One region of the Priestia megaterium genome, then DNA from elsewhere that is predicted to be linked to it. Evidence: riboswitches for the same ligand, from Rfam matches in the RefSeq annotation. Region 1 holds a riboswitch; the other holds the start of a gene.

Region 1 (4,263 bases):
AATTGTGAATTTCCAGCAAATATTGAGGAAAATTTAAAAGCTAAAGGGAAAATATCCGTATATTTTGTTTGAAAACTGCCGTTATGTTAAGGGATAAAGGGTTTTCATGAAAAAAAACAAGAAGGAAATAAAAAAACGAAAAAGGAACAGCACCGGGTGAGGCGAGGATTTACATATAAAAGGCTCGTCTTTTTTTAACCGTTTCTACATATAGTGAACTATGAAGGGTAGAAGGGTGATGGGCATGAAAAGGTGGAAACTCACGCTGCAGGTTGCTGCTACGTATGTAGGCACCGTTGTAGGAGCCGGTTTTGCAACAGGCAAGGAAATTGTTCAATTTTTTACACAGTACGGGGAACTTGGAATGGTTGGAATTTTGGTCAGCGGCTTGTTTTTTATTTGGCTAGGTTCGAAAATGATGCTGCTTTCGCACGCAATTGGGGCTTCTTCTTATCAGCAGCTTAATACATATTTATTTGGTGATGTACTTGGAAAAGCGGTAAACGGTGTAATGATCGTCATTTTATTTGGAGTAACTTCAGTCATGCTAGCGAGTACGGGGGCAATAGGAAAAGAACAGTTCGGGCTGTGGCCTCCTGTTGGGATGATTTGTACAATTGTTTTAACTTATATATTTATCGCAAGAGGAATTAACGGTATTTTAATGGTTAATTCTCTTGTTGTGCCGATGATGCTTTCATTTGCTTTTATCATCTTTGTGCCAAATGTCAGCTATTTCTCACTGATTCAAACGAAGCCAGACTTAACGCTCGTCACACAGTGGAAGTGGGCGGTTAGTCCCTTTTTATATATTTCCCTAAATCTAGCTTTGGCTCAGGCCGTTTTAGTTCCATTAGGAAGCTCCGTGAAAGATAAGAGCGTGATCAAAAAAGGGGCCGTAATAGGAGGATGTGTACTTACGTTTATGCTTGTTTCTACTCATCTTGCCCTTTCCAATTTGCCTTATTCATTTCAACTTGATATTCCTATGAGTGCCGTTGTTAAAAATATCTCAGCGTGGGTGAATGTTTTATTTACGGTAGTTGTGTTAGGTGAGATTTTTACTACATTGATTGGAAATGTATTTGGAATCGCTAAACAGCTTCAATCATTTCTTCCCCTGAATGACAAACAAGCTTTTGCGTTTATTATCTTGGCATGCTTTATTATCGGGCAATTTGGATATGCTCAGCTTCTTGAGTTTTTGTATCCGATATTTGGCTATATTGGACTAGCTTTTGTATGGATGCTATGTATTAAAAAAGAAAAAATAAGCTAAAAGCTGGATTTTGAAGAGCAGATGTGAAAAAACGAAGTTAAATGATGTGACAAGTCGATTTTACTTTGCTATAATGTAAAACAAATAAGACTCTAGCAGTCGAATATATTATCCTTCGGGGTCGGGTGTAAGTCCCAACCGGCGGTGATAAAGCATATGCTTTTAAGCCCGTGACCCGTTTTCATACGATGTATGTTAGCGGTGGATCTAGTTAAAATCTAGAGCCGACAGTAAAAGTCTGGATGGGAGAAGGATCAGGAAGCACAGTTGTTTTTTTGTGTTGTATTAGGGACAGGTTTGCCTTTTTTAAAGCTACCCTTGTTTTTGTACACAAATTATAACTGTTTATTTCGTATACAATTAGCGGAATTTTGCATAGATAAAACTGATTCAGCTCAGCCGACCCCTTGGACATTTGTTCAAGGGGCTTTTTTATTTTCAGTGGTTGGGGGAAAGATAAATATGAAAAAAAAGCAGCTGCTATTTCAAAAAGGCATAAGAAGTTGGAATAGCGCCAAAGCAGGTGAAGAAAATGTTCACAGGTATTATTGAAGAAATTGGAAAAATAAAACGGATTCAAAAGGCTACAGAAGCAATTGTTCTTACGATTGATGCGAAGACCGTGTTAGAAGATGTGAACTTAGGGGACAGCATTTCAGTTAACGGCGTTTGTTTAACCGTAACGGCTTACTCTCAAAATGAATTTACGGTCGACGTCATGCCGGAGACGATTAAAGCAAGTACCCTGCAGCTTCTAACCGTTGGATCACGTGTTAACTTAGAACGGGCGATGGCTGCAAATGGCCGCTTTGGAGGGCATTTCGTCAGCGGACACGTTGATGGAATTGGAACCATTGTAAGCAAAACACGTAAAGGAAATGCCTTTTATTATGAAATTCAAGTGGATCCTGAACTTCGTGAATTTATGATGTTAAAAGGATCTGTTTCTGTAGACGGAACAAGTCTTACTATTTTTGATGTCAGCAACCAATCATTTACTATTTCTCTTATTCCTCATACGGTACTTCACACAGTCGTGGGAGACAAACAGCGAGGAGACAAGGTGAATATTGAATGCGATATGTTAGCTAAATATATGCATCAGATGATGGCTAACAAGTCAACTCCTGGCGCCTCGAATCGGTCAGGTAATATGAAGGATTTATTGCAGCAGCATGGTTTTACAAATTAACAGTGAGGTGAAAGAGATGTTTCATAAAGTAGAAGAAGCCATTGAAGAGTTAAAAAAGGGAAAAGTGGTTATTGTATGCGACGATGAAGATCGAGAAAATGAAGGAGATTTTATTGCATTAGCCGAAAAAACGACGCCTGAGGTTATTAACTTTATGGCTACTCATGGAAGAGGATTAATTTGTACACCTGTTAATGAAGAAATTGCGCATAAATTGAATCTTCACCCGATGGTAGTGAACAATACGGATGTACATGGAACAGCATTTACAGTAAGTATTGATCATATTTCAAGTACAACAGGTATCAGTGCGTACGAACGTTCTGCTACCGTTATGGCTCTTGTAAATGAAGCAACGGTAGCAAGTGATTTTCAACGACCAGGACACATTTTTCCGTTGATTGCAAAAGACGGGGGCGTTCTGCAGCGTGCGGGTCATACAGAGGCCGCTGTTGATTTAGCCGTGTTAGCAGGAGGAAAGCCTGCGGGTGTTATTTGTGAAATCATGAATGAAGATGGAACAATGGCACGCGTACCGGATTTAACAAAAATTGCAGAGCAATTTGATTTAAAAATGATTACAATAAAAGATTTGATTGCCTACCGCCGCAAACATGACCAGCTGATTAGCCGTGAAGTAGAAGTAAGCTTACCTACGGCATTTGGTGATTTTAAGGCTGTAGGATATACAAATAAACTTGATAATAAAGAACATGTGGCTCTTATCAAGGGTGATATCGATCATAATAGCCCCGTTCTCGTGCGGGTTCACTCCGAGTGCTTGACTGGAGATGTGTTTGGCTCTGAGCGCTGTGACTGCGGTCCTCAGCTTCACGCAGCTCTTACGCAAATTGAAGAAGAAGGACGCGGCATTCTGCTGTATATGCGTCAAGAGGGCAGAGGTATTGGCTTATTAAATAAGCTAAGAGCATATAAGCTGCAGGAAGAAGGATACGATACCGTAGAAGCGAATGAAAAACTCGGGTTTGCTGCGGATTTACGAGAGTATGGAATCGGTGCTCAAATCTTAAAGGACCTTGGAGTCAAACAAATGAAGCTTTTAACGAACAATCCTCGCAAAATTACTGGGCTAAAAGGCTACGACCTTGAAGTGGTAGAGAGAGTGCCTCTTCAAATGCCGGCAGTGGATGCCAATAAAAAATACTTAGATACCAAAGCTAAAAAACTAGGTCATTTATTACATTTATAAGTTTACACTTTTTTTCGTTATAACAAATGAAGCTAATTCATGAAAAGAAATGTAAATAACTATATATTACTACTAGCAGGAGGAACAAGAGATGAATCATTTATATGAAGGAAATTTAGTTGGCACAGGATTAAAAATCGGAATCGTGGTAGGGCGTTTTAATGAATTTATTACAGGGCGTTTACTTAGTGGAGCAGAAGATGCGCTTAAACGTCACGGCGTAGCTGATGAAGATGTAGATGTGGCTTGGGTACCGGGCGCTTATGAAATTCCATTAATCGCTAAAAAATTAGCTGAATCTAAAAAATATGACGCGGTTATTACACTAGGAACGGTTATTCGAGGAGCTACTCCACACTTTGATTTTGTATGTAATGAAGTAGCAAAAGGCGTTGCATCTCAAAGCTTACAAACAGGCGTACCAATTATCTTTGGTGTATTAACAACTGAAACAATTGAGCAAGCAATTGAACGTGCAGGAACAAAAGCAGGAAACAAAGGATGGGAAGCTGCAGCATCAGCTATCGAAATGGCTAACCTTTCAAAAATGATTGAAGGATAATAGAGGACGTTCCAATTTTT
Region 2 (4,263 bases), 2.2 Mb from region 1:
GTCAATACGATGGGTTAAAAAGCCTGATAACAAGCTCCGTGTAATATAAGTGGTTTCTAAATCCGTCACTGTACCTCCGTAGGAGATCGAGATATGCTGAACGGGTTCTCGCATGCATTGAGATAAAATAGCTCCCATTTGTTTAGTAAGGCTCGTAAACGGCTGAATTTTTTCAAAAACTTCTTTAGAAAGCGTTGGTAAATTAATGGATGAACTTACAGGATTACCTTCTAGAAAACGCAGAACGTCATGTGCCACGTCTTCAGCAACGTTAAGCTGGGCTTCTTTTGTAGAAGCTCCTAAATGGGGAGTTGTAATAACTTGATCAAAATGTAACAAAGGGTTATCAATCGGCGGTTCAACTTCAAATACGTCAATAGCTGCACCTTGAACATGGCCAATTTCTAAATAATGAACTAAGGCTTTTTCATCAATGATCCCGCCGCGTGCGCAGTTTAATAAAAATACACCCTTCTTTGTTTTGGCTAATGTTTCATGATTGAGCAATCCCTTGGTTTCTTTCGTAAGCGGAGTGTGTACGGTAATTACATCCGCTGCTGCTAGTAATTCATCCAGGGATAATAGTTCTACGCCTAGCTTTTCAGCTCGGGAAGAGGTTAAAAAAGGATCGTAAACGTGAACGCTCATATTGAAGGCTTTTGCGCGTTTAGCAAGCTCTGAGCCAATTCGTCCAAATCCGATAATGCCCAGGTGTTTGCGATTAAGCTCTGTTCCAACAAATGCTGAGCGGTTCCATTCGCGCGCTTTGACTGAAGCATTTCCTTGGGGGATATGCCGAAACAAGCTAGCCATCATAGCAAATGTATGTTCCGCCGTTGAAATGGTATTTCCGTTCGGCGCGTTAATAACGACAACCCCTCGTTTGGTTGAGGCTTCAATATCAATATTATCGACACCTACTCCAGCGCGAGCAACAATTTTTAAATTCGGCATTTTTGCCAGCAAATCCTCTGTAACCGTCGTAGCACTCCGTACTAAAAGCGCATCGTACGTATGCAAATCATTCTCAACTTCTTCAACTTTTTTTCGCGTAAGATTCACATGAGGAGCTTCAAGTAGTGGAGCAAGACCTTCATTGCTAATTGAATCAGCTACTAATACGTTATACATGACGTGAACATCTCCCTTGGATTTTACTATCATCAAATATTTGATAATTTACCATGTTAAAAAAATTCTGTCAATTATATTTTTTAAACTTTACAATTAGTTATCAAATACACAATTGTAAACGTAAAATTGAAACTATAAATATGTCATAATGCTGTTGGTTATGCACTTATTTCCTTATTTTACATATAAAACAGTAATGAAGTTTATAAAAGACATCAATTTAATAGGAATTAAAAAACTTCTTTATTTACTTTTAATTCGAGATAACATATAATAAATTCATAATTAAATATTGGTCTATCTTCGGGGCAGGGTGAAATTCCCGACCGGCGGTAAAAAAACAAATTGTTTTGAGCCCGCGAGCTTATATGTAATACATACGAGCAGATTTGGTGAAATTCCAAAGCCGACAGTACAGTCTGGATGGGAGAAGGTGGAGGTTCAGCGTTCAAAACCTAATGTGATGAACGTTTATTAAATATGCCTGCCATGTCTCCTCTCAACGAATCATTTGTTGGGAGGTTTTTGCGTGGGGATATGAAGTTGAACCTTTCTTCTTTGAAGAGTGGATCACAAAGAAGGAGAGAGGCAAGATGCAACAAAGTAAGAAAACTCAAAAGCTGGTTATACTAGGAATGTTAAGCAGTATTGCTTACATTTTAATGATGATTAATTTTCCGATTCCTGGATTACCTCCGTTTTTAACAATTGATTTTAGCGAAATTCCTGCACTCGTAGCAGCACTTGTATTTGGACCTATGGCTGCTGTTATAGTAGAAGGAATAAAAAATTTATTGAATTATTTAATTCAAGGAAGTGCTACAGGGGTTCCGGTTGGTCAAGTGGCGAACTTTGTAGCTGGTTTACTGTTCGTTCTTCCTGTATCATATATGTTCCGTCGATTTAAAACAGCCAAAGGCGTAACGATAGGTTTGGTTACGGGTACGGTTGTAATGACGGTACTCATGGCTGTCTTAAATTATTATGTCTTTTTACCGGCGTATACAATCTTCTTACAATCGCCAGAAATGTCTAGTGAACAAGCGCGTCAATATATCGTTGCAGGTATTTTGCCGTTTAACTTAATAAAAGGAGCAGCAACAGGGGTTATTTTTGTCTTATTGTTTTCAAAAATGAAGCAATGGATCACGCGCCGCGTTGCTGTTTAATTCAATCGCTCTCCCGGGGAGAGCGATTTTTATATATAAAAAAACCTGCAGCATGTACTATACTACAGGTTTGTTCAATACTTATTCGAATTTATTAGCATCGCCTTCGAATTTTTCATCCGCTACGCGAATTGAATCCGTAGGGCAGCCTTCCATTGCATCCATCATATCATCTTCTAGATCTTCTGGAATTTCTACTACACCTTGGTTATCATCTAATGTTACGAATGCAATACCTTCATCATCATAATCATAAATGTCTGGTGCTGCTGCTCCGCAAGCGCCGCATGCGATGCAAGTATCTTTATCAACAATTGTATATTTTGGCATAACAAGACCTCCTGTAAAGTGTTCGAAAATTTCTTATTATATAATCTCTTCGCGAATCAAGAGTGAAATTTCTCCTTATTCATTGTAAAATGATTTATAAAACTTTTCAATAGAAAAGTCACTGAGAATGCTTATCAAATCAAGGTTTCTTCACTTATCCAAACGTTTTGATACATAAAGGAAAGAGCTAAAAAGCCTTTATCTCACATGCTATTGGTCACTTTTGGTACAATGAATGAGAAAGGAAGTTGACACCTTTGAATTATATTCAAGTTAGCATTTTATTTTGTATAAAACAGTTAAAAGGTGAGCGAACCGCCTATGGTATTTATCATTTATTAACAGGTAAAAAGTCAGCGCAAACAATTCAAGACGGAAAAATTTTTGGAATCTCTTTTCTTTTTCAGTCATTTCTTTACTTAGATAAACGGTCTTTTGAAACCTGCGTTGCATATTTAAAAGAACAGCAGTATATCGAAGAAACTGAAAATCAAAAGTATGTGATGACAGATAAGGGACGAACACGCCTTGAAGATGAACTGACGGCTCGGCCCTTTCATCCAGCTTTAGACGGATGGAAATTCGCAAGCAGTACTCAATTATTTTTAGCAAGAATCACTTTGTTCATTCAGACCTTATCCAACCTACAGTATTTTCAAAAAGGGTTTTTACCCATTTCCAAAAATCCTGAGGTCATTCAATGGGTCAAAACGTATATTATGTCTCAAAAGCAAACGCGTCAAGAGTTAGCCGCCGAGCTATTCAAAGAGCTCCGAACGTGCTTGAAAGATTGTAGGGAACGGGATGCGTCTCTTTTTGTTTTGCAACTGACTGGATACGAAAGAGTAGGCTTTACAAAAAATCAGTTAGCATATCAATATGAACTCGATGAGCATTATGTGCATATTCAACTTTTAGGGGTTATTCATCATATCATTGAAAAAGTGAGTCAAAATAATGAAAGCTTTCATGTACTTTCTTCTTTTTTGCATGATCTATATTTAGAATTGCCTTTGACAAGCTCGACGTTAAAAACGTATAGCTGGCTTCAAAAAGGAAAGACGCTTGAAGAAATTGCTTATATAAGGCGTTTAAAAGAAAGTACAATTGAAGATCATATTGCAGAATTAGCTCTGTTTGTTCCATCTTTTTCAATCGATGCATACGTATCGCCTAAGCAGCAGGAAGAAATTATCTCGGCTTTTGAAAGTTTGCGTACAAATAAATTAAAGGCGATAAAGGAAGAAGTAAAAGACGACGTTACCTATTTTCAGATTCGTCTCGTATTAGCAAAACATTTTACCTGATACTAAAAAAAGTGGTGTTTGATGTGAAGATAGAACAACTTCTACAGAAACAATTTGGCTATAGCCAATTTCGACTAGGACAAAAAGAGATTATTCAAGATATTTTAACAGGTCATAATGTGTTAGCGGTTCTTCCTACAGGAACAGGGAAATCATTGTGCTATCAGCTCCCCGCTTATGTGTTGAACCGACCGGTGCTGATTGTATCTCCTTTAATTTCACTGATGGAAGATCAAGTTCAACAACTAAAGGCAAGTGGAGAAAAGAGAGTTATTGCCTTAAATAGTTTCCTACAACAAGAAGAAAAAAGACGGGCGCTAAAA

The links. Region 1 has a riboswitch for FMN ahead of ribE (riboflavin synthase). Riboswitches for the same ligand answer to the same signal wherever they lie in the genome.
Region 2: another riboswitch for FMN. It lies ahead of CEQ83_RS21125 (ECF transporter S component); the one in region 1 lies ahead of ribE (riboflavin synthase).

What each region holds. Positions count from the first base shown of each region.
Region 1 covers NZ_CP023317.1:1,305,635-1,309,897, forward strand. The annotation lists gene CEQ83_RS06535 (YkvI family membrane protein) at 245-1,279, shown strand; FMN riboswitch at 1,387-1,537, shown strand; gene ribE (riboflavin synthase) at 1,812-2,471, shown strand; gene CEQ83_RS06550 (bifunctional 3,4-dihydroxy-2-butanone-4-phosphate synthase/GTP cyclohydrolase II) at 2,488-3,681, shown strand; gene ribH (6,7-dimethyl-8-ribityllumazine synthase) at 3,773-4,243, shown strand.
Region 2 covers NZ_CP023317.1:4,131,276-4,135,538, reverse strand. The annotation lists gene serA (phosphoglycerate dehydrogenase) at 1-1,131, opposite strand, end outside; FMN riboswitch at 1,430-1,573, shown strand; gene CEQ83_RS21125 (ECF transporter S component) at 1,728-2,303, shown strand; gene CEQ83_RS21120 (ferredoxin) at 2,385-2,633, opposite strand; gene CEQ83_RS21115 (YpbB family protein) at 2,891-3,940, shown strand; gene CEQ83_RS21110 (RecQ family ATP-dependent DNA helicase) at 3,964-4,263, shown strand, end outside.